3 regions of the Metapseudomonas resinovorans NBRC 106553 genome follow, and region 1 is predicted to be linked to each of the others. Evidence: predicted binding sites of a transcription regulator. Region 1 holds the regulator's gene; each other region holds the start of a gene.
The links. Region 1 encodes FliA, which starts transcription of late flagellar genes. Its sites were predicted from a motif close to CTAAAGTTTNNNNNNNNNNNGCCGNTAA; they were not measured.

Region 1 (10,666 bases):
TGGCCACCCTGCTGCGCCTGGCGCTCAACGTGGCCTCCACCCGTGTGGTGCTGCTCCACGGTCAGGACGGCCACGACGCCGCGGGCAAGGTGATCCAGGCCTTCGGCGATGTGGTGGTGGGTGGCAACTACGTGGTCGGTGCGGTGGTCTTCGCGATCCTGATGATCATCAACTTCGTGGTGGTCACCAAGGGTGCCGGGCGTATCTCCGAAGTGAGCGCGCGGTTCACCCTGGATGCCATGCCCGGCAAGCAGATGGCCATCGACGCCGACCTCAACGCCGGTCTGATCGACCAGGCCGAGGCCAAGAAGCGCCGTAGCGAAGTGTCCCAGGAAGCCGACTTCTACGGCTCCATGGACGGTGCCAGCAAGTTCGTCCGTGGTGACGCCATCGCCGGCCTGCTGATCCTCTTCATCAACCTCATCGGCGGCATGGCCATCGGCATGCTGCAGCACGGCCTGAGCTTCGGCGACGCCGGCCGCATCTACTCCCTGCTGACCATCGGCGACGGCCTGGTGGCGCAGGTTCCCTCGCTGCTGCTGTCCACCGCCGCGGCGATCATGGTGACCCGCGTGTCCTCTTCCGAGGACATGGGTCAGCAGGTCAACCGGCAGATGTTCGCCTCGCCCAAGGCCCTGGCGGTGTCCGCCGCCATCCTCATCGCCATGGGCCTGGTGCCGGGCATGCCCCATGTGCCCTTCGTCGGCCTCGGCCTGGTGGCCGCAGGCGGCGCCTGGTTGATCTGGAAGAAGCAGACGCGCGTCAAGGAAGAGGCGGTGCAGGAGGAGAAGCGCCAGCAGGAGCTGCTGCCCGCCCAGCGCGCCCAGGAAACCAAGGAGCTGGGCTGGGACGACGTGACCCCGGTGGACCTGGTGGGCCTGGAAGTGGGCTATCGGCTGATTCCGCTGGTGGACCGCAACCAGGGCGGCCAGTTGCTGGCGCGGATCAAGGGCGTGCGCAAGAAGCTGTCCCAGGAGATGGGCTTCCTGATGCCCTCGGTGCATATCCGCGACAACCTCGACCTGCTGCCCAACGCCTACCGCCTGACCCTGATGGGCGTCAGCGTGGCCGAGGCGGAGGTCTACCCGGACCGCGAGCTGGCCATCAACCCCGGCCAGGTGTTCGGCACCCTCAACGGCGTGGCCGCCAAGGATCCGGCGTTCGGCCTGGAAGCGGTGTGGATCGACGCCAGCCAGCGCGACCAGGCCCAATCCCTCGGCTACACGGTGGTGGACGCCAGCACCGTGGTCGCCACCCATCTCAACCAGGTCCTGCACAAGCACGCCCACGAGCTGCTCGGCCACGAAGAAGTCCAGCAGTTGATGCAGAACCTCGCCAAGAGCTCGCCGCGCCTGGCCGAAGAGCTGGTGCCCGGCATGGTGTCGCTGTCGACCCTGCTCAAGGTCCTCCAGGCGCTGCTGCAGGAACAGGTGCCGGTGCGCGACATCCGCACCATCGCCGAAGCCATCGCCAACCTAGCGCCCAAGAGTCAAGATCCCGCCGCGCTGGTGGCGGCGGTGCGCGTCTCGCTATCCCGCGCAATCGTGCAAAGCATTGTGGGACTAGAGCCGGAGCTGCCCGTGATCACTCTGGAGCCCAGGTTGGAACAGATATTGCTCAATAGCCTGCAGAAGGCCGGACAGGGTTCGGAAGATGGCGTTCTTCTGGAACCCGGGATGGCCGAAAAGTTGCAACGCTCCCTGGTAGAGGCGGCGCAGCGTCAGGAAATGCTCGGCAAGCAGGCGATCCTGCTGGTGGCCGGACCGATCCGGGCAATGATGTCGCGCTTCGCAAGGCTCGCCGTGCCCACCATGCACGTACTGGCCTACCAGGAAATACCGGACAACAAGCAGGTCACCATAGTCGCGACTGTGGGCCAGAACTAACCGAGGGCAAGGACCATGCAGGTCAAACGCTTCTTCGCCGCCGATATGCGTCAAGCCATGAAGCTGGTGCGTGATGAACTGGGCGCGGATGCCGCCATCATCGGCAATCGTCGGGTCGCCGGCGGTGTCGAGCTGACCGCGGCGCTGGACTACCCGCTGCCGGCCCCGGCACCGAGCAAGCCCAACCCGGCCCTCGAAGCCGAGCTGCGCAAGACCCAGGCGCGCATCGCCGAAGCCCAGGCCGAGCTGACCACCCGTGCCATGGCCGATGCCGGCAAGGACCGTCAATTGTTCGCCGGGGAGTCGCTGACCGCCATCGAGTCCGAGCTGCCCGAGTCGGCGCTGTCCGCCGCCATGAGTCGCCCGCGTCCGGCGCCGCGTCCGCTGGAAGCGGTGAGCACGCGGCCGCCGGTGGTCGAGCAAGCCGCCCTGGACGCCATGCGTTTCGAGCTGAGCGGCCTGCGTGAACTGATCGAAGTGCAACTGGGGTCCATCGCCTGGGGCCAGATGCAAAGCCGTCGCCCGCAGCAGGCCAACCTCTGGCGCCGCTTGCAGCGCATGGGTCTGTCGGCCGAGCTGGGCCGCGCCCTGCTGGACAAGGTGGCCAAGGTCAACGAACCGCGCCAGGCCTGGCGCATGCTGCTGGCGCACCTGGCCCACGCCATCCGCACGCCGAAGATCGAGCCGCTGGAAGAGGGCGGTGTGATCGCCCTGGTCGGTCCGGCCGGCATGGGCAAGACCACCACGCTGGCCAAGCTGGCCGCCCGCTACGTGCTTAAGTACGGCGCCCAGGGCGTCGCCCTGGTGAGCATGGACAGTTTCCGCATCGGCGCCCAGGAACAGATCAAGACCCTCGGCCGCATCCTCGGCGTACCGGTGACCCTGGTGGACCCGGGCCAGTCCCTGACCCAGGCCCTGGCGCCGCTGATGCGCAAGCGCGTGGTGCTGATCGATACCGCCGGTCTGCCGGTCAACGATCCGGCCCTCACCCTGCAGCTGGAAGCGCTGGCAAGCCGGTCGATAAACGCGAAGAATTACCTGGTCATGGCCGCTACCAGCCAGAGCCAGGTGCTCAAGGCCGCCTATCACAGCTACAAACGCTGCGGCCTGGTGGGTTGCGTCATTACCAAGGCGGACGAAGCGGCCAGTCTGGGCGAGGTTTTGGGGCTGGCTATCGGCCAGCATCTCCCGGTAGCCTATCTCGCCGATGGACCGCGAATCCCGGATGATCTGCAGGTTCCGCGCAGCCACCAGCTGGTGAGCCGTGCGGTGAGCCTCCAGGCACCGGAGGATCCAAGTGAAGAAGCCATGGCTGACCTGTTCGCCGGGCTCTACCAGAATCCGGCGCGGCGCGCCGGTTGAAGAATCGTTAGCCGCCCCCGAGGGGGCGGTGCTGGACAGCCAAGTGGCCCAGTCGACCTAAGGCAAGGTATTTGAAATGGGTAGTATGCATCCCGTACAGGTGATCGCGGTGACCGGCGGCAAGGGTGGCGTCGGCAAGACCAACGTGTCGGTGAACCTTTCGCTGGCACTGGCCGAGCTGGGTCGTCGCGTCATGTTGTTGGACGCCGACCTGGGACTCGCCAACGTCGACGTCCTGCTCGGCCTCACCGCCAAGCGCACCCTGGCCGATGTGATCAATGGCGAATGCGACCTGCGCGACGTGCTGTTGCAGGGGCCGGGTGGCATTCGCATCGTCCCGGCCGCCTCCGGCACGCAGAGCATGGTGCAGCTCTCGCCCATGCAGCACGCCGGCCTGATCCAGGCCTTCAGCGACATCAGCGACAATCTCGACGTGCTGGTGATCGACACCGCCGCCGGTATCGGCGATTCGGTGGTCAGCTTCGTCCGCGCCGCCCAGGAAGTCATCGTGGTGGTCTGCGACGAGCCGACCTCGATCACCGACGCCTACGCGCTGATCAAGCTGCTCAACCGCGACTACGGCATGAATCGCTTCCGCGTGCTGGCCAACATGGCCCACAGCCCGCAGGAAGGACGCAACCTGTTCGCCAAGCTGACCAAGGTCACCGACCGCTTCCTCGACGTCGCCCTGCAGTATGTCGGCGCGGTGCCCTACGACGAATCGGTGCGCAAGGCCGTGCAGAAGCAACGCGCGGTCTATGAAGCCTTCCCGCGCTCGAAGTGCTCGCTGGCGTTCAAGGCGATCGCACAGAAGGTCGACAGCTGGCCGCTGCCGGCCAATCCGCGTGGTCACCTGGAGTTCTTCGTCGAGCGGCTGGTCAGACAGCCCTCCGCGGAACACCCTGTATGACACCCGCCACGGGGCTGCGTATGTACGGCAAGGCACAGGCAAGGGATTCGCAACATCAACTGATCGAGCGCTACGCGCCCCTGGTCAAGCGCATCGCCTATCACCTGCTCGCGCGCCTGCCGGCCAGCGTGCAGGTGGAAGACCTGATGCAGTCCGGGATGATCGGCCTGCTCGAAGCCTCGAAGAAATACGACGGCAGCAAGGGCGCGAGTTTCGAAACCTACGCCGGTATCCGCATTCGCGGGGCCATGCTCGACGAGGTCCGCAAGGGCGACTGGGCACCCCGTTCGGTGCACCGCAACACCCGCATGGTGAGCGACGCGATCCGGGTAATTGAAGCCAGAACGGGACGCGACGCTAAAGATCAGGAAGTTGCTGCCGAACTTGGATTGAGTCTCGAAGACTACTACGGCATCCTGAGCGACACCTTGGGCAGCCGCCTGTTCAGCTTCGACGACCTGTTGCAGGACGGCGAGCAGGGCGGCGTGCACGAGGACGCCGGTGTCACTCCTTTCTCACCTTCCCAAGATCTGGAAGAAGAACGCTTCCAGGCCGCGCTGGCGGATGCCATCGCGAACCTGCCGGAGCGTGAGCGCCTGGTGCTGGCGCTGTACTACGACGAAGAATTGAACCTGAAGGAAATCGGTGAAGTGCTGGGGGTCAGCGAATCGCGAGTCAGCCAGTTGCATAGCCAGTGCGCGGCCCGTCTGCGCGCGCGGCTCTGTGAATGGCGCGCGCGCTGAACGCACACCGCTTCCAGATTTGAACGGCGCTCCCGGCAAGAGGGGCGTTTGAGACTGTACGGAGGTCGACTTGGACAAGAACATGAAAATCCTCATCGTGGATGATTTCTCGACGATGAGACGCATCATCAAGAACCTCTTGCGCGATTTGGGATTCACCAATACCGCTGAAGCCGACGATGGCACCACGGCCCTGCCGATGCTGCACAGCGGCAACTTCGACTTCCTCGTGACCGACTGGAACATGCCCGGCATGACCGGCATCGACCTGCTGCGCGCCGTGCGTGCCGACGAGCGCCTGAAGCACCTGCCGGTGCTGATGGTGACCGCCGAAGCCAAGCGCGACCAGATCATCGAAGCGGCCCAGGCCGGCGTGAACGGCTATGTGGTCAAGCCCTTTACCGCCCAGGTCCTGAAAGAAAAAATCGAGAAGATCTTCGAGCGGGTCAACGGCTGATGTCAGCCGCGAGGGCACCATGGACCAGAACGAACACCTGCTGGGAGACTTCGAGTCGACCCTGAAAGTCCGTGCGCGGGAACTGGTGGATAGCCTTGAGAAAGGCAATTTCACCGATGCCGTGCAACTCATCCACGAACTCAACCAAGTCCGCGACCGTGGCCTGTACCAGGAAGTAGGCAGGCTCACCCGTGAGCTGCACAACGCCATCGTCAACTTCCAGATCGACCCGCACCTGCCCCACGCCCAGGAGATGTCGCAGATCGCCGACGCGACCGACCGGCTGTCCTACGTGGTGCAGATGACCGAGAAGGCCGCCAACCGCACCATGGACCTGGTGGAGGAAAGCGCGCCGCTGCTCAACGGCCTGAGCGACGAAGCCCAGCAATTGGGCGAGGAGTGGGGGCGCTTCATGCGCCGGGAAATCGGCGCGGATGGTTTCCGTGACCTGGCCCGTCGCGTCGAGCAATTCCTCTCCCGCAGCCAGCGCGACACCGATGCGCTGTCGGGCAAGCTCAACGACATCCTGCTCGCCCAGGATTACCAGGACCTCACCGGCCAGGTGATCAAGCGCGTGACCCAACTGGTCACCGAAGTGGAAAGCAACCTGGTGAAACTGGTGCTCATGGCCAGCCAGGTGGACCGTTACGCGGGCATCGAGCACGACCACGCGGCGCTGCGCGCCGAGCTGGAACAACAAAAAAGTCCTTCCAGGGGTGAAGGTCCGCAGATCCATGCCGATATACGGGAAGACGTGGTGTCCGGACAGGACGACGTCGACGATCTGCTATCCAGCCTTGGTTTCTAGGGAGCGCTCATATGAGCTTCGACGCCGATGAAGAAATCCTCCAGGACTTCCTGGTAGAGGCCGGCGAGATTTTGGAGCAATTGTCCGAGCAGCTGGTCGAGCTGGAAAGCCGCCCGGACGATATGGACCTGCTCAACGCGATCTTCCGTGGTTTCCATACCGTCAAGGGCGGCGCTGGTTTCCTCCAGCTCAACGCCCTGGTCGAGTGCTGCCACATCGCTGAAAACGTCTTCGACATCCTGCGCAAGGGCGAACGCCGCGTGGATGCCGAGCTGATGGACGTGGTGCTGCAGGCGCTGGACACGGTCAACGAGATGTTCCGCGAAGTGCGCGAACGCAGCGAACCGACTCCCGCTACCCCGGAGCTGCTGGCCGCCCTGGCGCGCCTGGCCGAACCGGGTGGCGCCGAGCCGGCCCCCGCGGCGCCCGCACCGGTAGTCGAAGCACCCGCGCCGGTGGCGGCCTCGGCCGATATCACCGACAGCGAGTTCGAACAGTTGCTCGATGCCCTGGCCGACAACGCCAGCGCTGAAGCAGAAGCGCCGGCGACCGCCGACGACGAAATCACCGACGATGAATTCGAAGCGCTGCTGGACCAGCTGCACGGCAAGGGCAAGTCCGTTGCCGCCGTGGAGCCGGAGGCCGCGATAGCCGTCCATGCTCCGGCCGTGGCCCTGGCCACCGCTGGCGGCGGCGACGAGATCTCCGACGACGAGTTCGAGGACCTGCTCGACCAGCTGCACGGCAAGGGCAAGTTCAACGGCGCCGCCGAGCCTGTCGCCAGTGCCCCGGTCGCTGCCCCGGCACCCGTTGCCGACAGCGGCGAAAACATCACCGACGACGAATTCGAAGCGCTGCTCGACCAGTTGCATGGCAAGGGCAAGTTCTCGGCTCCGGCTGAAGAACCCGCCGCCCAGCCGGTGCCTGCCGCCGCGCCCGCCGTCAGCCGTGCGGTCGCCCCGGCAGCGGTCGCCAAGCCCGCCGCCAAGGCCGAGCCCGCGCCGCGCCAGGCAGCGCCCGCCGCCAGCAATGGTGCCGCCGGCCCGGCCGCCGTCAGCGAAACCGAGACCACCGTGCGGGTCGATACCGCGCGCCTGGACGAGATCATGAACATGGTCGGCGAGCTGGTGCTGGTGCGTAACCGCCTGGTGCGCCTGGGGACCAACAGCGGCGACGAGGCCATGGCCAAGGCCGTGTCCAACCTCGACGTGGTGACCGCCGACCTGCAGACCGCGGTGATGAAGACGCGGATGCAGCCGATCAAGAAAGTCTTCGGCCGCTTCCCGCGCCTGGTCCGCGACCTGGCGCGCAACCTGAAGAAGGAAATCAACCTCGAGCTGGTGGGCGAGGAAACCGACCTCGACAAGAACCTGGTCGAGGCGTTGGCCGACCCGTTGGTGCACCTGGTGCGCAACGCCGTCGACCACGGCATCGAGTCGCCCGAGGAGCGCGAGGCCGCCGGCAAGCAGCGTACCGGCCGCGTGGTGCTCTCGGCTGAACAGGAAGGCGACCACATCCTCCTGATGATCACCGACGACGGCAAGGGCATGGACGCAGCCGTGCTGCGCGCCAAGGCGGTGGAGAAGGGCCTGCTGGACAAGGATGCCGCCGACCGCCTGACCGAGCTGGAGTGCTACAACCTGATCTTCGCCCCGGGTTTCTCGACCAAGTCTGAGATTTCCGACGTGTCCGGCCGTGGTGTCGGCATGGACGTGGTGAAGACCAAGATCTCCCAGCTCAACGGCACGGTGAACGTGTTCTCGCAGAAGGGCCAGGGTTCGAAGATCGTCATCAAGGTCCCGCTGACCCTGGCGATCATGCCGACCCTGATGGTGATGCTGGGCAATCAGGCCTTCGCCTTCCCGCTGGTGAACGTCAACGAGATCTTCCACCTCGACCTGTCCCGCACCAATGTGGTGGACGGCCAGGAAGTGGTGATCGTCCGCGACAAGGCCCTGCCGTTGTTCTACCTCAAGCGCTGGCTGGTGCAGAGCGCGGCGGTGGAAGAGCAGGGCGAGGGCCATGTGGTGATCCTCTCCGTGGGCACCCAGCGCATCGGCTTCGTGGTCGACCAGCTGGTGGGCCAGGAAGAGGTGGTGATCAAGCCCCTGGGCAAGATGCTGCAGGGTACGCCGGGCATGTCCGGCGCCACCATCACCGGCGACGGCCGTATCGCGCTGATCCTCGACGTGCCGAGCATGCTCAAGCATTACGCACGCCGTGGTTGATCTGGGGCGGCCAGCGATGGCCGCCCGCTAGGAGCTTTATTCTTATGGCAGTCAAGGTTCTGGTGGTGGATGACTCCGGGTTCTTCCGCCGCCGCGTCTCGGAAATCCTTTCCTCCGACCCCAATATCCAGGTGGTGGGCACCGCCACCAATGGCCGCGAAGCCATCGACCAGGCGCTGGCGCTCAAGCCCGACGTCATCACCATGGACTACGAGATGCCGATGATGGACGGCATCACCTCGGTGCGGCACATCATGCAGCGCTGCCCGACCCCGGTCCTGATGTTCTCCTCGCTGACCCACGAAGGCGCCCGCGTCACCCTCGACGCCCTGGACGCCGGCGCGGTGGATTTCCTGCCGAAGAATTTCGAGGACATCTCCCGTACCCCGGAGAAGGTCAAGCAGCTGCTCTGCGAGAAGGTCCACAGCATCGCCCGCAGCAATCGCCGCTACAGCAGTATCAGCAGCCCGTCCCATGCGGCACCGGCACCGGCACCGGCGCCGGCCGCCAGCAGCAGCGTGCCGGCGCGCGCGCTGCACACGCCGGCGCAGCCGAGCCACGCCGCCCCGGCGGCCCCGGCCGGTTCCGCCGCCCCAAAGCGTAAGGCCTACCGGCTGGTGGCGATCGGCACCTCCACCGGCGGGCCGGTTGCCCTGCAACGCGTGCTCACCCAGCTGCCGGCCAACTTCCCGGCGCCGCTGGTGCTGATCCAGCACATGCCGGCGGCCTTCACCAAGGCCTTCGCCGAACGCCTGGACAAGCTCTGCCGGATTTCCGTCAAGGAAGCCGAGGACGGCGACGTGCTGCGTCCCGGCCTGGCCCTGCTGGCCCCCGGCGGCAAGCAGATGATGGTCGACGCCCGTGGCGTGGTGCGCATCCTCCCCGGCGACGAACGCCTGAACTACAAGCCTTGCGTGGACATCACCTTCGGTTCGGCGGCCAAGTCGTACAACGACAAGGTCCTGGCCGTGGTGCTCACCGGCATGGGCGCGGACGGCCGCGAAGGCGCGCGCCTGCTCAAGCAGGGCGGCAGCCAGGTCTGGGCCCAGGACGAGGCCAGCTGCGTGATCTACGGCATGCCCATGGCCGTGGTGAAGGCCAACCTGGCCGACGCGGTCTACGGCCTGGACGACATCGGCAAGCACCTGGTCGAGGCCTGCATGTAATGGAGAACACCAGGTAATGGATGTACTTAGCCTGATCGGGGTAATCCTGGCCTTCGTCGCCATCATCGGCGGCAATTACCTCGAAGGCGGCCACGCCGCGGCCCTGCTCAACGGGCCGGCGGCGCTCATCGTCCTGGGCGGTACCCTGGGCGCGGCATTCCTGCAGACGCCCATGAGCATCTTCAAGCGCAGCCTGGGGATCTTCCGCTGGATCCTGTTCCCGCCGCAGATCGACCTCGCCGGCGGTATCAATCGCGTGGTGAACTGGAGCATGGCGGCGCGCAAGGAAGGCCTGCTCGGCCTGGAGCCGGTGGCCGACAGCGAGCCCGATCCGTTCGCCCGCAAGGGCCTGCAACTGCTGGTGGACGGCGCCGAGCCGGAATCCATCCGCAGCATCCTCGAAGTCGACCTGTTCACCCAGGAAGGCCGCGACCTCGCGGCCGCCAAGGTGTTCGAGAGCATGGGCGGCTATGCGCCCACCATCGGCATCATCGGCGCCGTCATGGGCCTGATCCACGTCATGGGCAACCTGGCCGATCCCAGCCAGCTGGGCGGCGGCATAGCCGTGGCCTTCGTCGCCACCATCTACGGCGTGGGCCTGGCCAACCTGTTGCTGCTGCCCATCGGTGCCAAGCTCAAGTCCATCGCCCTGCGCCAGTCGCGCTACCGCGAGATGCTGCTGGAAGGCATCCTCTCCATCGCCGAAGGCGAGAACCCGCGTTCCATCGAACTCAAGCTGCAAGGCTTCATGGATTGAGGAAGGGGCCATGGCGCGCAGACGGCATCAGGAAGAGCACGAGAATCACGAACGCTGGCTGGTGTCCTACGCGGACTTCATCACGCTGCTGTTCGCCTTCTTCGTGGTGATGTATTCCATCTCCTCGATCAACGAGGGCAAGTACAAGATCCTCTCGGAAACCCTGGTGGGCGTGTTCAACCAGCCGGACCGCTCAATCAAGCCGATCCCCGTGGGCGAAGAGAAGCCGCGCACCGCCGAACCGGACCGTGCCATGGTGGAGGAGAGCGAGCGCACCCAGACGTCCATCGACGATCCGGGCGCCGACCCGCTGCAGGAAATCGCCCAGAGCGTGCGCGATGCCTTCGGC
Region 2 (10,666 bases), 1.4 Mb from region 1:
TGCTGGTAAGGCGGCGGGTGAGGACCGCGCGGTGCTCGTCGCCATGCAGGTTGATCTGCACCTTGTTGCCTTCCTGGAAGGGCAGGCGCGGCGTGATCAGCGTGGCCGGACGGGAAATGGCGCCGATGGCCGGCAGCAGCAGGGCGCGCAGGTAGTGGCTGTTCTGCTCGCCCTTGCGCAGCAGCAGTACGCCGCAGGATTGCGCCTGGGGGGCCACCAGTTCGATGCCCATCTGGGTGCCGCCGCCGCGTACCTGGCGGATCCAGCGCACCACGGCGATGCTCCAGCCCTGGCCGGGGATGTCCTGTACGCCGAGCAGTTCGCCGGCCTGCAACTGGCTGGGCACTTCCTTGGGCCAGCTCAGGCAGTAGCCGCCCGGGCTGTGGTTGACCACCGCGACACTGAAGGTCGGGTAGCTCTCCGGCGCCGCGCTGGCCTGGGTGGGCTGTGCGTTGCTTTCGGCGACGGGGCGGGTGTATTCGATTTCCTCGAGTGGCATGCCTGGCTGCCAGCCCTGGTTGGGCTGGGCGTCGAATGCCTTGGACCAGACGTCCTTGGCGACCGGCTTGGCCACGCTGTCGAAGACCGCCTGGCCAATGTCCAAGGGGATCTTCAGCACTTCGCTGAATGGGCGGCTGCCGGCCAGGTAGAAATGCAGCGCGCTCATGCCGATGCACAGGGTCAGGCTGCCCTGGCCGGGGTTGCGCTGGAAGGTGCGCTCGGAGATGTCGCCCCAGGCCGAGCTCAGGTGCTGCAGCAGGTCGACGCTCAGGCCCTCGGGCATAAGCAGGCGCGATTGGCCGCGCTGTTCGGCCGGCAGCAGCAGGTATTCCTTGATGGCGTCCACCAGCGGCAACGGGTCGAACCCCAGCAGGGTGCGCGGGTCGGCTTCGCTGAACAGGGATTTGTAGCGCGGCGGCCCGTCCAGCTGCGGCGCCACGGCGAACAGGCTGGACGGCAGGTCGGCCGGCTGCAGGCTGACCAGCGCGCTCCAGGGTTCGAGGACTTCCGCGAGACGGGCGATGCCGTTCTGGCGCATCTGGTTGCAGCGGGAGCAGCCCAGCAGCAGGGCCACCAGGTAGGTCTGCTCGACGCTCAGGCCCTGGGTGTGACGGGCCAGCGGGTCGCGCACGGTCACACGATGCAGCTGGCGGCCCTGGGCCAGTTGATAGAGCTGGTGCAGTTCCAGCCAGAGGCCTTCCGGGACCGGGCAGTACAGCTGGTTGGAGCGGATCAGCGGGCCGTTCAGGCTGTGCACGGCGCGCTGCAGGGCGATGGCCAGGAGTTGCACGCGTTCGCGGTCGCGGCTGGGTCGCGGCGACTCCTGCACGACGATCAGTTTGTAACCGATGGCCAGGTGGTTCTGCAGGGCCTGGCAGAGGTTGGCGACCTTGCGGGGCCGCTCGTCGAGCACGATGGACTGGCTGAGGAAGTGGCGTTCCAGGTGCTGGCAGACGAAGTAGATTTCCGGCCGCATCAGTTCCAGCAGCTGCAGGCGGTTTTCGCAGGGGGTTTCCAGTTGGTTCAGCTCTACCATCGCCTGGTAGAGCTGGCGCGCGGTCTCGCCGAGGTTGGCCTTCGGCAGATGGGCGATCCAGCCTTTCAGCTCACGAGGGGTGGCACCGCAGAAGGACAGGCTCTGTTTGCTAGGCGTAGGGACACGCAACAGCAGGTGAGGGCTCTGGTGGTCCATCCGGATCGGCTTCTCCGATTGCTCGTGCGACATGAATTGGCTTGGTTTTCAGCACTCTAACAGCATCCTTGCGCGCTGGCAGCCATCCCGGGGGCGGACTGTCGACGCGTTGGCAGGTGCTGCGAATACCTGTCTTCCATGATAGGACCCCGGCCGGATAGTGCAGTTCGGCCGGGGTTTTTCCTCAGGCTTCCTTGGGCAGGGCCAGCAGCTGGCCCATGCGCACCTGGCTGCCCGGCCAGGCGTTTTCGGCCCAGCGCACCTGATCCGGCCCGAAAAGAACGATGGCGGTGGAGCCGAGCTTGAAGCGGCCGAGTTCCTCGCCCTTCTCCAGTTTGATCGGCGCGCGGGCCGCTTCGCCGTAGCTGAAGGTCTTGAGTTCGCGCTTGGGCGGAGTCACCAGCCCGGCCCAGGTGGTTTCGACCGAGGCGACGATCATCGCCCCCACCAGCACCACGGCCATGGGGCCGCGCTCGGTGTCGAACAGGCAGACCACCCGTTCGTTGCGAGCGAACAGTTCCGGCACGTTCTCGGCGGTGCTCTGGTTCACCGAGAACAGGCGGCCGGGTACGTAGACCATCTCCCGCAGGGTGCCGCCCAGGGGCGCGTGCACGCGGTGGTAGTCCTTCGGCGACAGGTAGACCGTGGCGAACTCACCGCCCATGAAGGGCGCCGCCAGTTCGGCGTCGCCACCCAGCAGTTCGAGCACGCTGAAGCTGTGGCCCTTGGCCTGGAAGCAGCGGCCGTGCTCGATCGGGCCGATCTGGCTGATGGCGCCGTCGGCCGGGCAGAGGATGGCGCCGGGGGTTTCGTCCAGCGGACGCGCGCCGGGCTTCAGCGCACGGGTGAAGAAGGCGTTGAAGTGCTCGTAGGCGGTGAGGTCTTCGACCAGCGCTTCACCCATGTTCACCTGGTAGCGCTTGGCGAACCAGGCGGTGAAGGCGTTCTTGAACCAGCGCACGCGGCACTCGGCGATGCCGCCGGCCAGGCGCGACAGCAGGTGATGCGGCAGCAGGTACTGGCTGATGATGAAAAGGCGTTCTTTCATGGTGTTTCCTTGGCGGGCAGGCTCTCAGAGCTCTACGGGGGTATCTGGGTGATTGCCCCACTCGGACCAGGAGCCGGCGTAACCCTTGACCCGCGGATAACCGAGGGCCTTGGCGACCAGATAGGTGAAGCCCGAGCGGTGATGGGTCTGGCAGTGGGTGACGATTTCCTTGTCCGGGGTGATGCCCAGCGACTTGAGGATTTCCGCCATGTCGGTGCGGATGCGCAGGGCACGGGCCTGGTCCATGCCGGCGGTCCACTCGAAATTGACCGCGCCCGGAATGTGTCCGCCCTTGGCGGCCAGCACCTTGGTGCCGTTGTACTCACCGGGGCCGCGGGCGTCCCAGATGGCCAGGTCGGCCGCACCGAGACGGCTTTGCAGGTACTCGCGGGTGGCGGTGGGTTCGTCATGCAGGGGCAGGGCGAGCGGGCCGCCTACCGGCGCCGGTACCAGATCGGAGGTTTCCCGGCCTTCGGCCAGCCAGGCGTGCAGGCCGCCGTCCAGGTAGTGGTAGCGGTGGTGGCCGATCACATCCAGCAGCCAGATGAAACGTCCGGCCCAGCCACCGCCTTCGTCGTCGTAGACCACGTAGGTGGCGTCGCTGCGGTGGCCGAGCTCACCGAACAGCGCTTCGAGGTCGGCCTTGGCCGGCAGCAGGCCCGGCGCCGGCGGCTGGCCGAGCTGGGTGCGCTTGGGGTCGACGAAACGAGCGCCCGGCAGGTGGCCGGCGGTATAGCGCGCGGTGCTGGTGAGGTCGACCAGGATCAGGTCGGCGGCGTCGAGGCGGGAGGCCAGGTCGGCCGGCTCGATCACCAGCGGCAGGTTGGAGAAGGCGGACATGGAAGCCTCCATTAATGGGCAAAGTGGCGGATTGTAGCGCCTAGCGGCCGCGACTGGCGAAAGCGGCGAGGGCTCGTTCGATGCACTGGGCGGTCTTGGCGAAGGCGCGCAGGCCGAGTTCGGAGAACGGCGCGCCATCCTGGTCGGCCACCACGAGCATGGCCACCCGGCCGTTCACCGCCAGGGAGCGCAGCAGCAGGTAGTTGCCCGGGAGCAGGCCCTTCAGCTGGCCCGGCAGCAGCGCGGAGAACTGCGCCATGTTGTCCGGCCCCAGGCGCAGCTGCCCGGCCTGGCTCAGCAAGCGGCGCAGGACCTGGCTCTGGCCGGGGTCCAGTTGCAGGCCGTTGGCCTCCTTGGGCATGCCGGCCTGTTGCTGGACCATCAGGCGGCTGTGGTTGCGGTCGGCCAACAGCACCAGGACCCGGCTCATGCCGCCGCTGTGCAGGGCGTCGCGGGCGCAGGCGGAGAGTTGCACCACGTTGGCGAAGGGGCTGGGCTCGCGCAGCAGTTCGCCGCAGTGACGGCGCCAGTCGTCCAGGGCGGCGGCGTTCGGCGTTGGCGCGGCCACGGGCTCCGGACGCAGGCGTTGCTGGTGCCAGGGCCAGAGCAGCGCCTCGGCGGGGTGCCAGAGGTCGCCGCGGGCATGCAGGCGCCCGCTCTGGGCCGCATGCTGGTGAACCTGTTGCTGCAGTTCGTCGAGAGGGGTCTTGAGGAACAGCCCGGTGAGCCGCTGCCAGCGCAAGCTGTGGTCGTCGCCCCAGCCGACATGGGCGGAAATCGCCAGGCCGTTGGCCAGCAGCACCGTATTGCCCGGCTGGGTGAGCCAGCGACCCAGGATCGGGTTGGCGTCCAGTTGCTGTTGCTGCTGCAGCGGATGTTCGTTGTCGCGGGCGATGTGCAGGGCCTTGACCAGCAGGCGGCGATCATCGCTCAGCAGGCGGTAGCCCTGGATGATCCAGTCGGGCAGTTTCCAGTGCTCGGCCAGGCGTTGGCAGAGCTGCAGCAGGGGCACGCCGAGCAGCTCGCGCTCGACCTTGAGGGCCGGCTCGCCTGCGCCCAGCACGCGTTTTTCCCAGTTGGCGAACAGCTCCGGGTGGCTGGCCAGCAGCGGCCACAGTGGCGAAAGGAACAGCAGGCTGCACCAGTGGACTTCCTGCCAGAGGCGCGCCAGGCGTGCGGCAAACAGGCCGTTGGCCTGCTGGGTGGCGTGCTGGCTGATGAGCAGCAATTGGCGCAGGGCCTGGGGGATTTCTTCCTCGGGCACCGCCGGCAGGCGGTTTAGGAGTGTTTCGGCGCGTTTCAGCCCGAGGCGGGTGAGGGCGACCTCCAGGCTTTCGGCCGGGCTGCTCAGCATGTTGCTGGTGGCGTTGGCCTCACGCAGCAGGCTGAGGGCCAGCGCCGGGCTTTCCTGGGTCAGGTCGGCGATATCGCGCAGGGAGCGGCGGTTGTCGCCCAATGCCCGGCGAACTTTCTCGTGGGCGGCGGCGGGGACGGGCAAGCGAACTCCATCGAGGTGCTTGATCCATCCATCAAGGCTGCGTGGCATGGGCTTTGCGGTTGACATGGGGGGCCGCCAATCTGGCTTTTCGCCTGAACAGGCTATAGTCTGGCGCATATCTTCCGATAATTAGAAGGGGCACTTTTCATAACCCTTTCTACTGACTCATCAAGCTTCCTTCCTATGGCAAAAATCATCGGCATCATCGTCGTATTCGCCAGTGTGCTCGGCGGATACATCCTGTCCCACGGTAAGGTCGGCGCGCTGATCCAGCCCTTCGAAGTGCTGATCATCGGCGGTGCGGCGCTTGGCGCGTTCCTGCAGGCCAACCCCGGCAGCACGACCATGATCGTCTTCAAGAAGTCGCTGAAGATGTTCGGCACCCGCTTCACCCATGGTTTCTACCTGGAAGTGCTGCGCCTGCTCTACGAGATCCTCAACAAGAGCCGCCGCGAAGGGATGATGGCCATCGAGGCCGACATCGAGGACGCCGCCGCCAGCCCGATCTTCAGCAAGTACCCCGGTATCCTCAAGGATGACCGGATGACCGCCTATATCTGCGACTACCTGCGCATCATGTCGTCCGGCAACATGGCGCCCCACGAACTGGAAGGCCTGTTCGACATGGAGCTGGCCAGCATGAAGGAAGAGCTGGAACACCCGGCCCACGCTGTCAACCGCATCGCCGACGGCCTGCCGGGCTTCGGTATTGTCGCCGCGGTACTCGGCATCGTGGTGACCATGGCCATGCTGGGCGAGGCCGAGCAGGCCGCGCTGGGCCAGCACGTGGGTGCGGCGCTGGTGGGTACCTTCCTCGGTATTCTCGCGGCCTATGGCTTCTTCGGCCCGCTGGCGGTGTCCCTGGAGCATGACGCTCGCGAAGAGTTGAACGTGTTCGAGTCGATCAAGGCCTGCCTGGTGGCATCGGCTTCCGGCATGCCGCCGTCCCTGGCCGTGGAGTTCGGCCGCAAGACGCTGTTCCCGGCGCACCGGCCGAGCTTCAGCGAGCTGGAGCAGGCCGTGCGCGGCAGCTGAAGGCTGAGTCATGGAGAACAATCAGCCGATCATCGTCAAGCGCGTCAAGCGCTACGCCGCCGGGCACCACGGCGGCGCCTGGAAGATCGCCTTCGCCGACTTCGCCACGGCGATGATGGCCTTCTTCCTGGTGCTCTGGCTGATGTCCTCGGCCACCCCGGAACAGAAGAAGGCCATCTCCGGCTATTTCAAGGACCCCATCGGGTTCACCGAGAGCGCCAGCCCCTACGTCATCGACCTGGGCGGTACGCCGACCCCCGCACCTGACCGCACCCTGAACCCCGAGTTGAAGGATGCCCCCGATTCCCAGGAAGCGGCCATCGACTCCACCGACACCACGCCCGTCGACGCCAGCCAGGTGGAAACCCTGGCCGACCAGATCGAACGCGAGCGCCTGGAACTGCTGCTGCAGGAGTTGCAGAACAAGGTCGAAGAGAACCCCGAGCTGCGCAAGTTCAAGGACCAGATCCTCTTCGAGATCACCCAGGACGGCCTGCGTATCCAGATCATGGACGCCGCCAACCGGCCGATGTTCGATCTCGGCAGTGCGCGCCTGCAGCCCTATTTCGAGGACATCCTGCTGATCCTCGCCGAAACCATCAAAGCCGTGCCGAACAAGATCAGCATCAGCGGCCACACCGACGCCAAGCCCTATGCCGGCGATGGCGAGTTCGGCAACTGGGAGCTTTCCGCCGGCCGCGCCAACGCCGCGCGCCGGACCCTGATCGCCGGTGGTTACCCCGACGAGCAGGTGGCGCGCGTGGTGGGCTACGCCTCCTCGGCGCTGTTCGATCGCAAGGACCCCTTCAATCCGGTCAACCGCCGCATCGACATCATCGTCCTGACCAAGAAGGCCCAGCGCGCCATCGAGGGTGAGCAGGGCGATGGCGACAAGGCCGCCGAGCCTGCGCCTGGGCAGCCCCAGGCGCCCATCGATGGCGCCGCGCCCCAGGCTCCGGGCGGGGAGCAGTCCGCGCCGGTACAGCCCCGCGAACTTCGGGAGAAACTGAATATCTTCGAAGACGGCGTACTGAAGATGGATGAGCCCAAGGGGCAGTGATTCCGTCGGGAATGAAAAAAAGGCCACGCATTGCGTGGCCTTTTTCATTTCTGGCGATCAAGTCGGCCCGAGGCTCAATACTCGCTCTCGGGCATGCTGGCGAGAATATGCCGATAGCTCGCCATGCGTTGCGGGTGCACGCGGCCGTCTTCCAGGGCCTTGAGCAGCGCGCAGCCGGGCTCGCGGTCGTGCTTGCAGTCGCGGAAGCGGCAGGTGCCGATCAGCTCGTTGAACTCGATGAAGCCGGCTTCCACGTCGTCACGGCTGACATGGCCCAGGCCGAATTCGCGGATACCGGGGGAGTCGATCAGCTCGCCGCCGCCGGGGAAGTGGAACAGCCGCGCGGTGGTGGTGGTGTGGGTGCCCTTGCCGGTGAGTTCGGAGAGGGGGCCGACACGGGTATCCACCCCCGGGAGCAGGCTGTTGACCAGGGATGACTTGCCCACCCCGGACTGGCCGACGAACACGCTGATATGGCCGTCGAGCCGCGTCATCAGGTCTTCCATGCCGCCGCCCTGGCTGGCCGAGACTTCCAGCAGCGGATAGCCCAGATCCCGGTAGACGCCGAGCAGCGCGTCGAGCATGGCGCCGTTCTCGTCATCCACCAGGTCGGCCTTGTTCAGCAGCAGCAGCGGGCGGATGCCGGCATGCTCGGCGGCGATCAGGTAGCGGTCGATCAGGTTGGCGTGGGGATGGGGCAGGGGGGCGAAGACGATGACGATCTGGTCGACGTTGGCCGCCACCGGCTTGAGCACGCCGCGCATGTCCGGGCGGCAAAGCTCCGACGTGCGCGGCAGTTGAGCCACGATCACGCCAATGCCCTGGTTGCCGGAGCGCCAGACCACGCGGTCGCCGGTCACCAGCGGCGGCAGGTTGGCGCGCAGGTGGCAGCGCATGATCTGGCCGGCCTGATCGCCTTCCAGGGCCTCGACCTCCACCTGGACGCCGAAGTGGGCGATTACCAGGCCGGTCTGCTCGGGGCCGAGGTCGCCGCCTTCGAGTTCTTCGACCGCGCGCGACTCCCGCTTGGCTGCACGAGCAGCGCGCTCTTCCTGAATCTTCTCGATGCGCCAGCTTTGCCGGCGTGTCAGTTGGCGTTTGGCCATGGTGGTTCCGCTTGGAAAAAACCGCGCGAGTTTAGCACGCGGCCCACATCCTCAGGCTCCAAGAGCCGGTTCACGATTTCGCGAGCTAGAGTCATGCAAGGCGCAACGACCAACGGGAGTAACAGCCGCAGGCTGGCCCACAGGGTGAGCGCCAGCGAATCAAACAGGCGAGGAAGCGGAGTTTACAGCTGTAAATGAGCATTCCGAGCCTGCTTTTAACGCAGCAGGGCCGACGCGCAGCAAATCGTGGATAGGCTCTGAGCTAGAATGCGCGTCTTGCCCTGGAGACCGACTATGCCCAATGCCCTGAACCTGATCTGGATCGATCTGGAAATGACCGGCCTGAACCCGGACACGGACGTCATCATCGAGATGGCCACCATCGTCACCGACAGCGACCTCAACGTGCTGGCCGAGGGGCCGACCATCGCCATCCACCAGAGCGACGAGATCCTCGCCGGCATGGACGAGTGGAACACCCGCCAGCACGGCCAGAGCGGCCTGACCCAGCGTGTGCGTGACAGCCGCATCAGCGCTGCCGAAGCCGAAGCCCAGACGCTGGCTTTCCTCGAGCAATGGGTGCCCAAGGGCAAGTCGCCGATCTGCGGCAACAGCATCTGCCAGGACCGCCGCTTCCTCTATCGCCACATGCCGCAGCTGGAAGCCTACTTCCACTACCGCAACCTGGACGTTTCCACCGTCAAGGAGCTGGCCGCGCGCTGGGCGCCGGCAGTACGCGACGGGGTGAAGAAGAGCAGCACCCACCTGGCGCTGGACGATATCCGCGACTCGATTGCCGAGCTGCAGCACTACCGCGAACACTTCTTCAAGATCTGACGTCGCGCGCGCTGGCCCGGTGCCGGGCCAGCGCCCACTCCACATGCTCGCGCACCAGAGCCGAGGGATGCTCGCGGCGCAGGTGCAGGGCCTCCAGTACCGGAATGCTCGAGGGCGCATTGCCCAGTCCTACCGCCAGGTTGCGCAGCCAGCGCTCGTAGCCGGCGCGGCGTAGCGGCGAGCCTTCGGTGCGGCTGAGGAACTCCTCTTCGCTCCAGCGGAACAGCTCGGCCAACTCGGCGTTGTCCAGGCCGTGGCGTGGCTGGAAGTCGCCTTCACCCGATGGGCGGGCGAAGCGGTTCCAGGGGCAGACCATCTGGCAGTCGTCGCAACCGAAGACCCGGTTGCCGATGAGCGGGCGCAGCTCTTCGGGAATGCTGCCCTTGTACTCGATGGTCAGGTAGGAAATGCAGCGCCGGGCATCGAGCTGGTAGGGGCCGACGAAGGCGGCGGTCGGGCAGATGTCCAGGCAGGCCGAACAGCGTCCGCAATGCTCGCTGCCGTGGGGCTCATCCACCGGGAGGGGCGCGTCGACGAACAGCTCGCCGAGGAAGAAGTAGCTGCCGGCCTTGCGGTTGAGCACCAGGGTGTTCTTGCCGATCCAGCCAAGCCCCGCCTGCTCGGCGATGGCTTTCTCCAGCACCGGTGCGCTGTCGACGAAGGCGCGGTAGCTGAACGGCCCGACGGCCTGTTCGATGCGCTCGGCCAGCTGCTGCAGGCGCTTGCGGATCAGCTTGTGGTAGTCGCGGCCCAGGGCGTAGCGGGAAACGTAGGCCTTCTCCGGCTGTCCCAGCACCTGGGCCATGCGGGTGTCGCCGGCCAGGTAGTCCATGCGCAGGGAGATCACCCGCAGGGTGCCGGGCACCAGTTCGTCCGGGTGGGAGCGCTTGCTGCCATGGGCGGCCATGTAGTCCATCTCGCCCTGGTAGCCGGCGTCCAGCCAGCGTTGCAGGTGGGCCTCGTGCTCGCCCAGTTCGACACCGCTGATGCCCACTTGCTGGAAGCCGAGTTCGCGCCCCCATTCCTTGATGGATTGGGCCAGCGTGGCGAGTTCTTGCGTGGAAAGGCTCATTCTGGGGCGGGAAACCGGTACCGAGGTGGATATAATTCTGCCAGACCTCACTGCCCCAGCCGAATCCGATGCTTGCTTCGCGCGACGACCTGCCCATTTCGCTCCACTCCGCCGCCCAGGTGCGGGACCTCGACGCGCGCCTGATCGCGGCCGGAACTCCCGGTTTCGAACTGATGCGGCGCGCCGCCCACGCCACCTGGCGAGCCCTGCGCCGCCGCTGGCCGGAGGCGGGTTGCGTCAGTGTGCTGGTCGGCAAGGGCAACAATGCCGGCGATGGTTACCTGGTGGCCGCCCTGGCCTTGCGTGCCGGCTGGCGGGTGAAGCTCCTCGCGGTGGGCGCGGCCGATGCGCTGGTGGGCGACGCCGCCCTGGCGAAGGACGAGGCCGTCGCCGCCGGCAACCAGATCCAGCCCTGGACCGAATGCACGGTGCTGGAAGGCGTGGTGGTGGACGCACTGCTGGGCACCGGTCTGTCCG
Region 3 (10,666 bases), 410 kb from region 1:
CAGCGGGTCAGGGTGCGCTCGCGGGTGGGGATGATCGAAGTGGAGGTGGGCGCCAGTGACGACATGATGCCCGGCGTGGTAAGCCTGCCCCATGGCTGGGGCCACGCGCGGCCCGGTGTGCGCATGGGGATCGCCAGCGAGCAGCCGGGAGCCAGCGCCAACGACCTCACCGACGAGCGCCAGTTGGACGCGCTGTCCGGCAACGCCGCGCTCAATGGCGTTCCTGTGGAAGTGGTAGCCGCTTGAAGGCAAGGGAAGCCCGAGCGCATCGCTCGGCTTTCCGATACAATGCCGCCATCCTGCCGACGCGACAGTCGGAAAGTTCAGCCGAGGTGCCCAATGGATATCATCGAAACCATCAAAGAGCAGATCGCCAACAACACTGTCCTGCTGTACATGAAAGGCTCGCCGAACGCTCCGCAGTGCGGCTTCTCGGCCCGCGCCGCGCAAGTCCTGATGGCTTGCGGCGAGAAGTTCGCCTACGTCGACATCCTGCAGAACCCGGAAATCCGCGCCAACCTGCCGAAGTACGCCAACTGGCCGACCTTCCCGCAGCTGTGGGTCGGTGGTGAACTGGTCGGCGGCAGCGACATCATGACCGAACTGTTCGAGAAGGGTGAGTTGCAGACCCTGGTAAAGGATGCCGTGAGCAAGGCCAGCGCCTGATCCGCATTTGAATGAAAGAGCCCCGCTGATGCGGGGCTTTTTTATTTCCGGAAGTTCTTCGGGCAGGAGTCTAATTGCTTATTGAAATTGATCTTATCTGGAATGGTTGTAAGTAGTGGAAGTTGGGAATGAAAAAGCCCCGCAAGTGCGGGGCTTTTTACTTGGCGACCTATTACTCTTCCATCTGCGATTGCAGGTAGTTTTCCAGGCCGACTTTGTCGATCAGGCCCAGCTGGGTTTCCAGCCAGTCGATGTGTTCTTCTTCGGATTCGAGGATCTCTTCCAGCAGCTCACGGCTGCCGTAGTCGCCGACGCTCTCGCAGTAGGCGATGGCGGTCTTCAGGTCCGGTACGGCCTGCTGTTCCAGCTTGAGGTCGCTGGCCAGCATCTCCTTGGTGTTCTCGCCGATCATCAGCTTGCCCAGATCCTGCAGGTTGGGCAGGCCCTCGAGGAAGAGGATGCGCTTGATCAGCTTGTCCGCGTGCTTCATCTCATCGATGGATTCGTGGTACTCGTGATCGCCCAGCTTCTTCAGGCCCCAATCTTCATACATGCGGGCGTGCAGGAAGTACTGGTTGATCGCGACAAGTTCGTTACCGAGGATCTTGTTCAGATGCTGTATGACTTTCTTGTCGCCTTTCATTTGGGGTCCTGCCATGGGAATGTGGATGATTAATGAATTCTGATCCCCATGTTTACCACTGTCAAATCTAAGTTGTTGAATTGTAAATAAATTTGAATACTAATAAGAATGTTTAACTTCCACATTTGACAGCTAAATATCTGAATTACGGGCACAAAAAAACCGGACGCGAAGGTCCGGTTTCCTTTGTTGCCTGCCGTGGGTCAGGCGATGGAGTACGCGGCGGGGTAGGCGAGGGCGGCCTGGCTACTCTGCACCTCGGTCAAGGTCTCCTTGACCACCTGCTTGGCTAGGCAAGCGCATTTGCCACATTGGGTACCCACTTCCAGGGCGTTGCGTACTTCGCGATAGCTGCAGCAGCCTTCATAGATGGCTTCGCGAATTTGACCGTCAGTGACACCTAGACAGAGACAGACGTACATGGCGACTCGGGACTCGGAGAGTGGTTGGATGGAGGGGATACTAATAGTAATGAGAATGATTGTCAAAGATCTGTCTGAAACGCCCGGACCAGAGGCGCTCGCGGGCTCCCGGACGGGTTTCGGCGGGCGTTGACTCGTCGGTCGAAAGCGGTGGGCGGGGGTGGTCGCCAAGTGTATGATCGCCAGTCCTTTTGGAAGCGGGTGTCACAGGGTCGCCACACAGGTCGGCCAGGCTGGGACACCTGACTCTCTCACTACTCATGACTATTTCAGGAGACATGGAATGAGCGTACTCGTAGGCAAGCAGGCACCGGACTTCAACGTCGCCGCCGTTCTGGGCAATGGCGAGATCGTCGACAGCTTCGTCCTGTCCGAAGCCATCAAGGGCAAATACGGCCTGGTGTTCTTCTACCCGCTGGACTTCACCTTCGTCTGCCCGTCCGAGCTGATCGCTCTGGACCGTCGCATTCCCGAGTTCAAGGCTCGTGGCGTGGAAGTGATCGGCGTGTCGATCGACTCCCACTTCACCCACAACGCCTGGCGCAACACCCCGGTGGACAAGGGCGGCATCGGCCAAGTCCAGTACACCCTCGCCGCCGACATGAAGCACGAGATCGCCAAGGCCTATGACGTCGAATCCGAAGACGGCGTTGCCTACCGTGGCGCCTTCCTGATCGACAAGAACGGCGTTGTGCGTTCGCAGATCGTCAACGACCTGCCGCTGGGCCGTAACATGGACGAGCTGCTGCGTCTGGTCGACGCCCTGCAGTTCACCGAAGAGCACGGCGAAGTCTGCCCGGCCAACTGGAAGAAAGGCGACAAGGGCATGACCGCTTCTCCGGAAGGTGTGGCCCAGTACCTGTCCGAGAACGCTTCCGCCCTGTAAGCCTCTCCACGATCCGCTGCGCAACGCGCGAGATCGTGAAAAGGTTTGCGCTGAAGCTACTCGCGGTAAAGAAAAAGCCCGGCAATCGCCGGGCTTTTTCATGTCTGGAGAAAGACGCGGACTCAGTCCTCGTCGTCCATCCAGCCGCCCATCTCTTTCCAGCGATTGACGATGCCGCAGAACAGCTCGGCGGTCTTCTCGGTGTCGTAGCGTGCCGAGTGCGCCTCGCGGCCGTCGAACTCGATGCCGGCGGCCTGGCAGGCCTTGGCCAGTACGGTCTGGCCATAGGCGAGGCCGGCCAGGGTCGCGGTGTCGAAGCTGGAGAAGGGGTGGAAGGGGTTGCGCTTCATCCCGGTGCGATTCACCGCGGCGTTGAGGAAGCCGAGGTCGAAGCTGGAGTTGTGGCCCACCAGGATGGCGCGCTTGCAGCCATTGGCCTTGATCGACTTGCGCAGGCCACGGAAGATTTCCGTCAGCGCGTGCTCCTCGGTCACCGCCATGCGCAGCGGGTGATCCAGCTTGATCCCGGTGAACTCCAGCGCAGCCTGTTCGATGTTGGCGCCTTCGAAGGGCTCGATGCGGAAGAAGTGGGTGTGGTCCGGATAGAGGAAGCCTTGCTCATCCATGGCGATGGTCGTCGCGGCGATCTCCAGCAGGGCGTCGGTGGCGGAATTGAAACCACCGGTTTCCACATCCACCACTACCGGCAGGTAGCCACGGAAACGCGCTGCCATCGGGTGGCGCGGGCCGGAAGGCAGGCTGCCGTCCAGTTCGTCGTCGTAGAGGTCCTCGCTCACGCTTGTTCCTCCAGCAGGCGCCAGCGCAGCTTCTCGCCGGCGCGCAGCGGTACCACTTCCTGGTCGCCCAGCGGCAGGGTAGCGGGGGCGGTCCATTCCTCGCGCACCAGGGTGATGCTGTCGGTGTTGCGCGGCAGGCCGTAGAAGTCCGGGCCGTGGAAGCTGGCGAAGGCTTCCAGCTTGTCCAGCGCATTGCGCTGCTCGAAGGCTTCGGCGTAGAGCTCGATGGCCGCATAGGCGGTGTAGCAACCGGCGCAGCCGCAGGCGGCTTCCTTGGCGTGCTTGGCGTGGGGGGCCGAGTCGGTGCCGAGGAAGAACTTGTTGCTGCCACTGGTGGCCGCGTCCAGCAGGGCTTCCTGGTGCACGTTGCGCTTGAGGATCGGCAGGCAATAGAAGTGCGGACGGATGCCGCCCACCAGCATGTGGTTGCGGTTGTACAGCAGGTGGTGGGCGGTGATGGTGGCGCCGACGTTGGCCGAGGCCGACTGCACGAACTGCACCGCATCGCCGGTGGTGATGTGCTCGAACACCACCTTCAGGGTCGGGAAGCGCTGGACCACGCGGGTCAGGTGCTCGTCGATGAACACCTTCTCGCGGTCGAACACGTCGATCTCGCCACGGGTCACTTCACCGTGGACCAGCAGCAGCATGCCCACTTCGGCCATGGCTTCCAGGGCCGGGAAGATCTTGTCGACGTTGGTGACGCCGGAGTCCGAGTTGGTGGTGGCGCCGGCCGGGTAGAGCTTGGCGGCGTGCACGAAGCCGGAAGCCTTGGCCGCGCGGATGTCCTCCGGGCTGGTGCGATCGGTGAGGTAGAGCACCATCAGCGGCTCGAAGCGGCTGCCGACCGGGCGCGCGTCGAGGATGCGCTGGCGGTAGGCATCGGCTTCCTCGGCGTTGCGAACCGGGGGTACCAGGTTGGGCATGATGATGGCGCGGCCGAAGGTACGGGCGGCATCCGCGACGGTATGGGCCAGGACGGCACCATCGCGCAGATGGATGTGCCAGTCGTCGGGTCGCAGGAGGGTCAATCGGTCGGACATGAGGGGCTTCCAGGCGGGCAGAACTGGGCGAACATGCTACCGGAAAAGGCCTCCAGGGGCACGCGGGGCTTGAGCCCTGGCTTGGGTGCCGGCAAATCGGCGTTCAAGTTTTGCCGCGCGCCACCGATATCCAGCAGGAGTGCCGCAATTCCCCGTGGAGCCCGTCGTGCGCCAGCGCTATCTCCTCTTCCTGAGCTTGTTCGCCAGCCTGCCGGCCATGGCCATCACTTTCCAGACTCGTCTGGAGAAAGTGGAGTGGAAGGTCGAGGGCGACAAGTTCGAGTGTCGGCTGTCCCAGCCGATCACCGATTTCGGTTCGGGCGAGTTCGTGCGCCGCGCCGGCGAACAGGCCACCTTCCGTCTCAAGGCACGCGAGCGCTGGATGGGGACGGGCTCGGCCACCCTGCTGGCGGCTGCGGCGCCCTGGCAGCCGGGCAGGGGTGACATCAACCTGGGTTCGGTCAGCGTCGGCAATGGCGAGGTGCCCTTCAACAGTTCCGAGCAACAGGCCGGGCGCCTGCTCACGGGCCTGATGCAGGGGCGCAGCCCGCTGGTGCGCCACCGTACCCTGCAGGGCGGCGACGCCATGGAAGTGCGGCTTCTGCCTGTCAGGTTCAACCAGGCCTACCAGGACTACCTGGCCTGCACCGCCAAGCTGTTGCCGGTGAACTTCGATCAGATCAGCCACGCGCAGGTCGGCTTCCCCGGCGGCGGCGTGGACCTGGACGACATGGCGCGGGCCAAGCTGGAGATCATCCTCGATTTCATCAAGGCCGATCCCAGCGTCAATCACATCGAGATCGACGGCCATTCCGATAACAGCGGCAACCGCCTGACCAACCGCGACCTGTCGCGCCGCCGGGCGCTGGCGGTGTTCGAGTTCCTCAAGGCCAACGGCTTCCCCGAAGCGCAGATGGCCATGCGTTTCCATGGCGAGCGTTACCCGCTGGCACCGAACAACAACTCGGCCAACCGGGCGAAGAACCGTCGCGCCACGGTGCAGTTGTCTCGTGTCGAGCCGCCCGAGGTCGCGCCGGCACCCACGCCGCCCCCGGCTGAGGCACCGGCGCCCACGCCAACGCCGGGCGTCCCGGCCAACTCTCCGGGCGTGTCGACGCCGAGGCCCGGTGTCCAGGGCCCGCCGCCTGCGCCTGCACCTGCAGCCCAGCCGCCGGCCCCTGCACCCGCTGGATCATGACCTTGCCGTTCGTCGCACAGTCGACAGAATCTGTCGCCTCGTCGTCATAAGCTGTCGCGCCACTGTAATTTGGCCGTCAGGGTCAGTAGAATCACGGGCTTTTCGTACAACCCCCGTGGAGTTGATGGCATGGCGGACGTAAAGAAGGTTGTCCTGGCTTATTCCGGTGGCCTGGATACTTCGGTGATCCTCAAGTGGCTGCAAGATACCTATAACTGCGAAGTGGTGACCTTCACCGCCGACCTCGGTCAAGGCGAGGAGGTCGAGCCGGCCCGCGCGAAGGCCCAGGCCATGGGCGTCAAGGAAATTTACATCGACGACCTGCGCGAAGAGTTCGTTCGCGACTTCGTCTACCCGATGTTCCGCGCCAACACCGTATATGAAGGCGAGTACCTGCTGGGTACCTCCATCGCCCGTCCGCTGATCGCCAAGCGCCTGATCGAAATCGCCAACGAGACCGGCGCCGACGCCATCTCCCATGGCGCCACCGGCAAGGGCAACGACCAGGTTCGCTTCGAGCTGGGCGCCTACGCGCTGAAGCCGGGCGTGAAAGTGATCGCTCCCTGGCGCGAGTGGGACCTGCTGTCCCGCGAGAAGCTGATGGACTACGCCGAGAAGCACGGTATCCCGATCGAGCGCCACGGCAAGAAGAAGTCCCCGTACTCCATGGACGCCAACCTGCTGCACATCTCTTATGAGGGCGGCGTGCTGGAAGACACCTGGACCGAGCACGAGGAAGACATGTGGAAGTGGACCAAGTCGCCGGAAAGCGCGCCGGACGTCCCCACCTACATCGAGCTGACCTACCGCGCCGGTGACATCGTCGCCATCGACGGCAAGGACATGACCCCGGCCCAGGTGCTCTCCGAGCTGAACCGCATTGGCGGCGAGAACGGCATCGGCCGCCTCGACATCGTCGAGAACCGCTATGTCGGCATGAAGTCCCGTGGCTGCTACGAGACCCCCGGCGGCACCATCATGCTAAAGGCCCACCGCGCCATCGAGTCCATCACCCTGGACCGCGAAGTGGCTCACCTGAAAGACGAGCTGATGCCCAAGTACGCCAGCCTGATCTATACCGGTTACTGGTGGAGCCCCGAGCGTCTGATGCTGCAACAGATGATCGACGCCTCCCAGACCAACGTGAACGGTGTGGTGCGCCTGAAACTGTACAAGGGCAACGTCGTAGTGGTCGGCCGCAAGTCCGACGACTCCCTGTTCGACGCCAACATCGCCACCTTCGAGGACGATGCCGGCGCCTACAACCAGGCAGACGCTGCAGGCTTCATCAAGCTCAACGCCCTGCGCATGCGCATCGCCGCAGGCAAGGGTCGCAAGCTGTTCTGATAAGCTTGCGCGCTTGAGCCTACAGACCCCGGCCAAGAGCCGGGGTTTGCATTTAGAGCCCGTCTACAATCTGCTGCGCGTCGGAAGAACTGCGTTGAAAATGGCTTCGGAATGCTCATTTACAATCTGTAAACTCCGCTTCCTCAGCCATTTTCGCCTTGTTCTTCTCTAGCTCGCGAGATCGTAAACGAGCTCTCAGACCCCGCCAACCCGGGCAAACGATGAGGAACCAACGATGAGACTGCTGCATACCATGCTGCGAGTCGGCGACCTGGACAAATCCATCGCCTTTTACACCGAAGTGCTGGGCATGACCCTGCTGCGCCGCAATGACTACCCGGACGGCCAGTTCACCCTCGCCTTCGTCGGCTACGGCGACGAGGCCCACAACAGCGTGATCGAACTCACCTACAACTGGGGTGTGGACCAGTACGACCTGGGCAGCGGCTACGGCCACATCGCCCTGGAAGTGGCCGACGCCTACCAGGCGTGCGCGGACATCAAGGCCAGCGGCGGCAACGTGACCCGCGAAGCCGGTCCCATGAAGCATGGCAGTACCGTCATCGCCTTCGTCACCGACCCCGATGGCTACAAGATCGAGCTGATCCAGAAATCCAGCTGACGGATATTCGCTGCGCGGCCGGCAAGCGCCGCGCAGCCCTGCTCGCGGTAGCCAGGAAAAGACCAGCTCGGCCCAGGCCGGGCTGGTCTTTTCGTTTTGGCACTGGGGATCAGAAGGTCAGGTCCAGGGAACTGCCGACCACCCTCTCGCGGCCGGCCCCTCCACAGCTGGGGATCTACCCCGATGAAGGCAAATTGCTGTCTTCCTCTCGCAAGGACGAACGCTCTGTGCTGATATGAATCCGGGGCGCTACCGCCCGGTCTGGAGACCTGTTCCATGGATGGTTCCGCGGTCAGCTACGAACGTCATCTCGAATGCCTGGTCAGGGCCATCCAGGAATTGTCCCTGGCTCGTGACCTGGACCGCATCGCGGAAATAGTCCGCAGCGCCGCGCGGGAGCTGGTGGGGGCCGACGGCGCCACCTTTGTCCTGCGCGACGGCGACCTCTGCCACTACAAGGACGAGGACGCCATCTCGCCGCTGTGGAAAGGCCTGCGATTTCCCATGGAAACCTGCATCAGCGGCTGGGCCATGCTCAATCGCGAGCCCGCGGTGATCGCGGATATCTACCTCGACCCGCGCATCCCCCACGACGCCTACCGCCCGACCTTCGTCAAAAGCCTGGTGATGGTGCCCATCCGCAGCCTGGCGCCGGTGGGGGCGATCGGCACCTACTGGGCCACCGCGCGCCAAGCCACTCTGCGCGAGGTTGGCCTGCTCCAGGCCCTGGCCGACTCCACCTCGGTGGCCATGGAGAACGTCCAGCTCTACAACGAACTGGAGCAACGGGTCGTCGCCCGTACCCAGGACCTGGTGGCCGCCAACCGACTTCTCTATGACGAAGCCTGCGAACGCGAGCGGGTCGAGCAGGACATCCAGCGCTTCGCCATGACCGACGAACTCACCGGCCTGCACAATCGCCTCGGCTTCCTGCGCCTTGCCGGCGAGACGCTGGAGGCCGCGCGCCAGCGCGACACCCCATGCCTGCTCCTGCACCTGCTGGTGGACAGCGCCGACCTCGGGCCGGGCGAAAGCCTGCCGCTGGTGGCCGCCCGCATGCTGCGCGCGCAATTTCGCCGCGACGACCTGCTGGCGCGCCTCGGCGGTGGCGAGTTTCTCGTGCTGACCACCGGCTACGGCTATCCGGAGGCCGTGGTGCAGCGCCTGCTCGGGGGGCTCGGAGCCTTCAATCGTGCGGCCGAGCAGCATCTCGGCCTGCGCGTCGGCCATGCCGAATCCACCCGCGGCCAGGACCTCGAGCAACTGATAGTGGAGGCCGGAAACGCCCTGCAGCGCAGCCGCTGACGCCTTGTCCTGGCTGGCTCGCAGGCTTCGCTATATAGTTCGCCACACAGCGAAACTCGACCGTTCGGCCAACTCATGAACTTTCCCCTCGACCGCACCGACCTGGCCGCCATCTGGCTGACCCTGGAACTGGCCACCCTCACCACCTTGTTGCTGCTGGTGGTGGGCACGCCCATCGCGTGGTGGCTTGCGCGTACCCGCTCACGGATGAAGGGCCCGGTCGCCGCGGTGGTGGCCCTGCCGCTGGTGCTGCCGCCCACGGTCATCGGTTTCTACCTGCTGGTGAGCATGGGCCCCCATGGTTTCATCGGCCAGTTCACCCAGAGCCTTGGCCTTGGCACCTTGCCATTCACCTTCGCCGGCCTGGTGGTGGGGTCGGTGATCTACTCCATGCCCTTCGTCGTGCAGCCCCTGCAGAACGCCTTCAGCGCCATTGGCCAGCGTCCCCTGGAAGTGGCCGCGACCCTGCGCGCCAGCCCCTGGGACACCTTCTTCAGCGTGGTGCTGCCACTGGCGCGACCGGGCTTCGTCACCGCGTCCATCCTCGGCTTCGCCCACACGGTGGGGGAGTTCGGCGTGGTGCTGATGATCGGCGGCAATATCCCGGAGAAGACCCGCGTGGTCTCGGTGCAGATCTTCGACCATGTCGAGGCCATGGAGTACGCCCAGGCCCACTGGCTGGCCGGCGGCATGCTGGTGTTCTCCTTCCTCATCCTGCTGGCGCTGAACTCCAGCCGGCGCCTGAAACCTGGCTGGACCTGAAGCATGCAACTGATTCGCGCACGATTTCGCCTGCGCCATCCGGGCTTTTCCCTGGACACCGACCTCGAACTGCCCGGTCGTGGCGTCAGCGCCCTGTTCGGTCATTCCGGCTCGGGCAAGACCAGCCTGCTGCGCTGTATCGCCGGCCTGGAACGAGCCGCCGAAGGCTTCCTGGAAGTGAATGGCGAGCTCTGGCAGGACAGCTCCAGCGGCCATTTCCTGCCCACCCACAAGCGGCCGCTGGGCTACGTGTTCCAGGAGGCCAGCCTGTTCGAACACCTCTCGGTGCGGCGCAACCTGGAATATGGCCAGCGGCGCATTCCGGCGCGGGAGCGGCGGGTGCAGCTGGAGCAGGCGGTGGAGCTGCTGGGTATCGGGCATCTGCTGGAACGCATGCCGGGCGGCCTGTCCGGCGGCGAACGGCAGCGCGTGGGCATCGCCCGGGCGCTGCTGACCAGCCCGCGCCTGCTGCTGATGGACGAACCCCTGGCGGCGCTGGACCTCAAGCGCAAGGGCGAGATCCTGCCCTACCTCGAACGGCTGCACGACGAGCTGGATATCCCGGTGCTCTACGTCAGCCACTCGCCGGACGAAGTGGCGCGCCTGGCCGACCATCTGGTGCTGCTGGACGACGGCAAGGTGCTGGCCAGCGGCTCGCTGGCGCAGACCCTGGCGCGACTCGACCTGCCCACCGCCCACGAGGATGAGGCCGGCGTGGTGATCGAGGGCAGGGTGCTGGGCTTCGATACCCGCTACCAGTTGCTGACCCTCGCGCTGCCGGGCAGCTCGCTCAGCGTGCGGGTGGCCCATTCGCCCGTCGAGGCGGGGCGTGGCCTGCGTTTCCGGGTGCTGGCGCGGGACGTCAGCCTGAGCCTCGAGAAGCAGCGCGACAGCAGCATTCTCAACCTGCTGCCGGCGCGGGTGGTGGAAGAGTCACCGGCGGCCAACGCGGCCCATGTACTGGTACGCCTGGAT

Region 2: the regulator FliA is predicted to act here: its motif matches at 5,181-5,208, upstream of motA (flagellar motor stator protein MotA).
Region 3: the regulator FliA is predicted to act here: its motif matches at 4,560-4,587, upstream of PCA10_RS21455 (flagellar protein MotY).

The regions. Positions count from the first base shown of each region.
Region 1 is NC_021499.1:4,351,881-4,362,546, reverse strand. It holds gene flhA (flagellar biosynthesis protein FlhA) at 1-1,886, shown strand, start outside; gene flhF (flagellar biosynthesis protein FlhF) at 1,902-3,248, shown strand; gene fleN (flagellar synthesis regulator FleN) at 3,325-4,158, shown strand; gene fliA (RNA polymerase sigma factor FliA) at 4,155-4,901, shown strand; gene PCA10_RS19775 (chemotaxis response regulator CheY) at 4,984-5,358, shown strand; gene PCA10_RS19770 (protein phosphatase CheZ) at 5,378-6,166, shown strand; gene PCA10_RS19765 (chemotaxis protein CheA) at 6,178-8,394, shown strand; gene PCA10_RS19760 (protein-glutamate methylesterase/protein-glutamine glutaminase) at 8,439-9,560, shown strand; gene PCA10_RS19755 (flagellar motor protein) at 9,577-10,317, shown strand; gene motD (flagellar motor protein MotD) at 10,328-10,666, shown strand, end outside.
Region 2 is NC_021499.1:5,750,597-5,761,262, reverse strand. It holds gene PCA10_RS25920 (hypothetical protein) at 1-1,693, opposite strand, end outside; gene asd (archaetidylserine decarboxylase) at 1,878-2,741, opposite strand; gene rhdA (thiosulfate sulfurtransferase) at 2,766-3,581, opposite strand; gene PCA10_RS25905 (HDOD domain-containing protein) at 3,622-5,145, opposite strand; gene motA (flagellar motor stator protein MotA) at 5,263-6,114, shown strand; gene motB (flagellar motor protein MotB) at 6,125-7,174, shown strand; gene rsgA (small ribosomal subunit biogenesis GTPase RsgA) at 7,249-8,280, opposite strand; gene orn (oligoribonuclease) at 8,575-9,117, shown strand; gene queG (tRNA epoxyqueuosine(34) reductase QueG) at 9,107-10,189, opposite strand; gene PCA10_RS25875 (bifunctional ADP-dependent NAD(P)H-hydrate dehydratase/NAD(P)H-hydrate epimerase) at 10,258-10,666, shown strand, end outside.
Region 3 is NC_021499.1:4,758,952-4,769,617, reverse strand. It holds gene PCA10_RS21490 (molybdopterin oxidoreductase family protein) at 1-246, shown strand, start outside; gene grxD (Grx4 family monothiol glutaredoxin) at 340-666, shown strand; gene bfr (bacterioferritin) at 839-1,309, opposite strand; gene PCA10_RS21475 (bacterioferritin-associated ferredoxin) at 1,513-1,731, opposite strand; gene PCA10_RS21470 (peroxiredoxin) at 2,015-2,617, shown strand; gene rnt (ribonuclease T) at 2,740-3,414, opposite strand; gene pyrC (dihydroorotase) at 3,411-4,457, opposite strand; gene PCA10_RS21455 (flagellar protein MotY) at 4,624-5,655, shown strand; gene PCA10_RS21450 (argininosuccinate synthase) at 5,785-7,002, shown strand; gene gloA (lactoylglutathione lyase) at 7,238-7,624, shown strand; gene PCA10_RS21440 (GGDEF domain-containing protein) at 7,901-8,929, shown strand; gene modB (molybdate ABC transporter permease subunit) at 9,005-9,691, shown strand; gene modC (molybdenum ABC transporter ATP-binding protein) at 9,695-10,666, shown strand, end outside.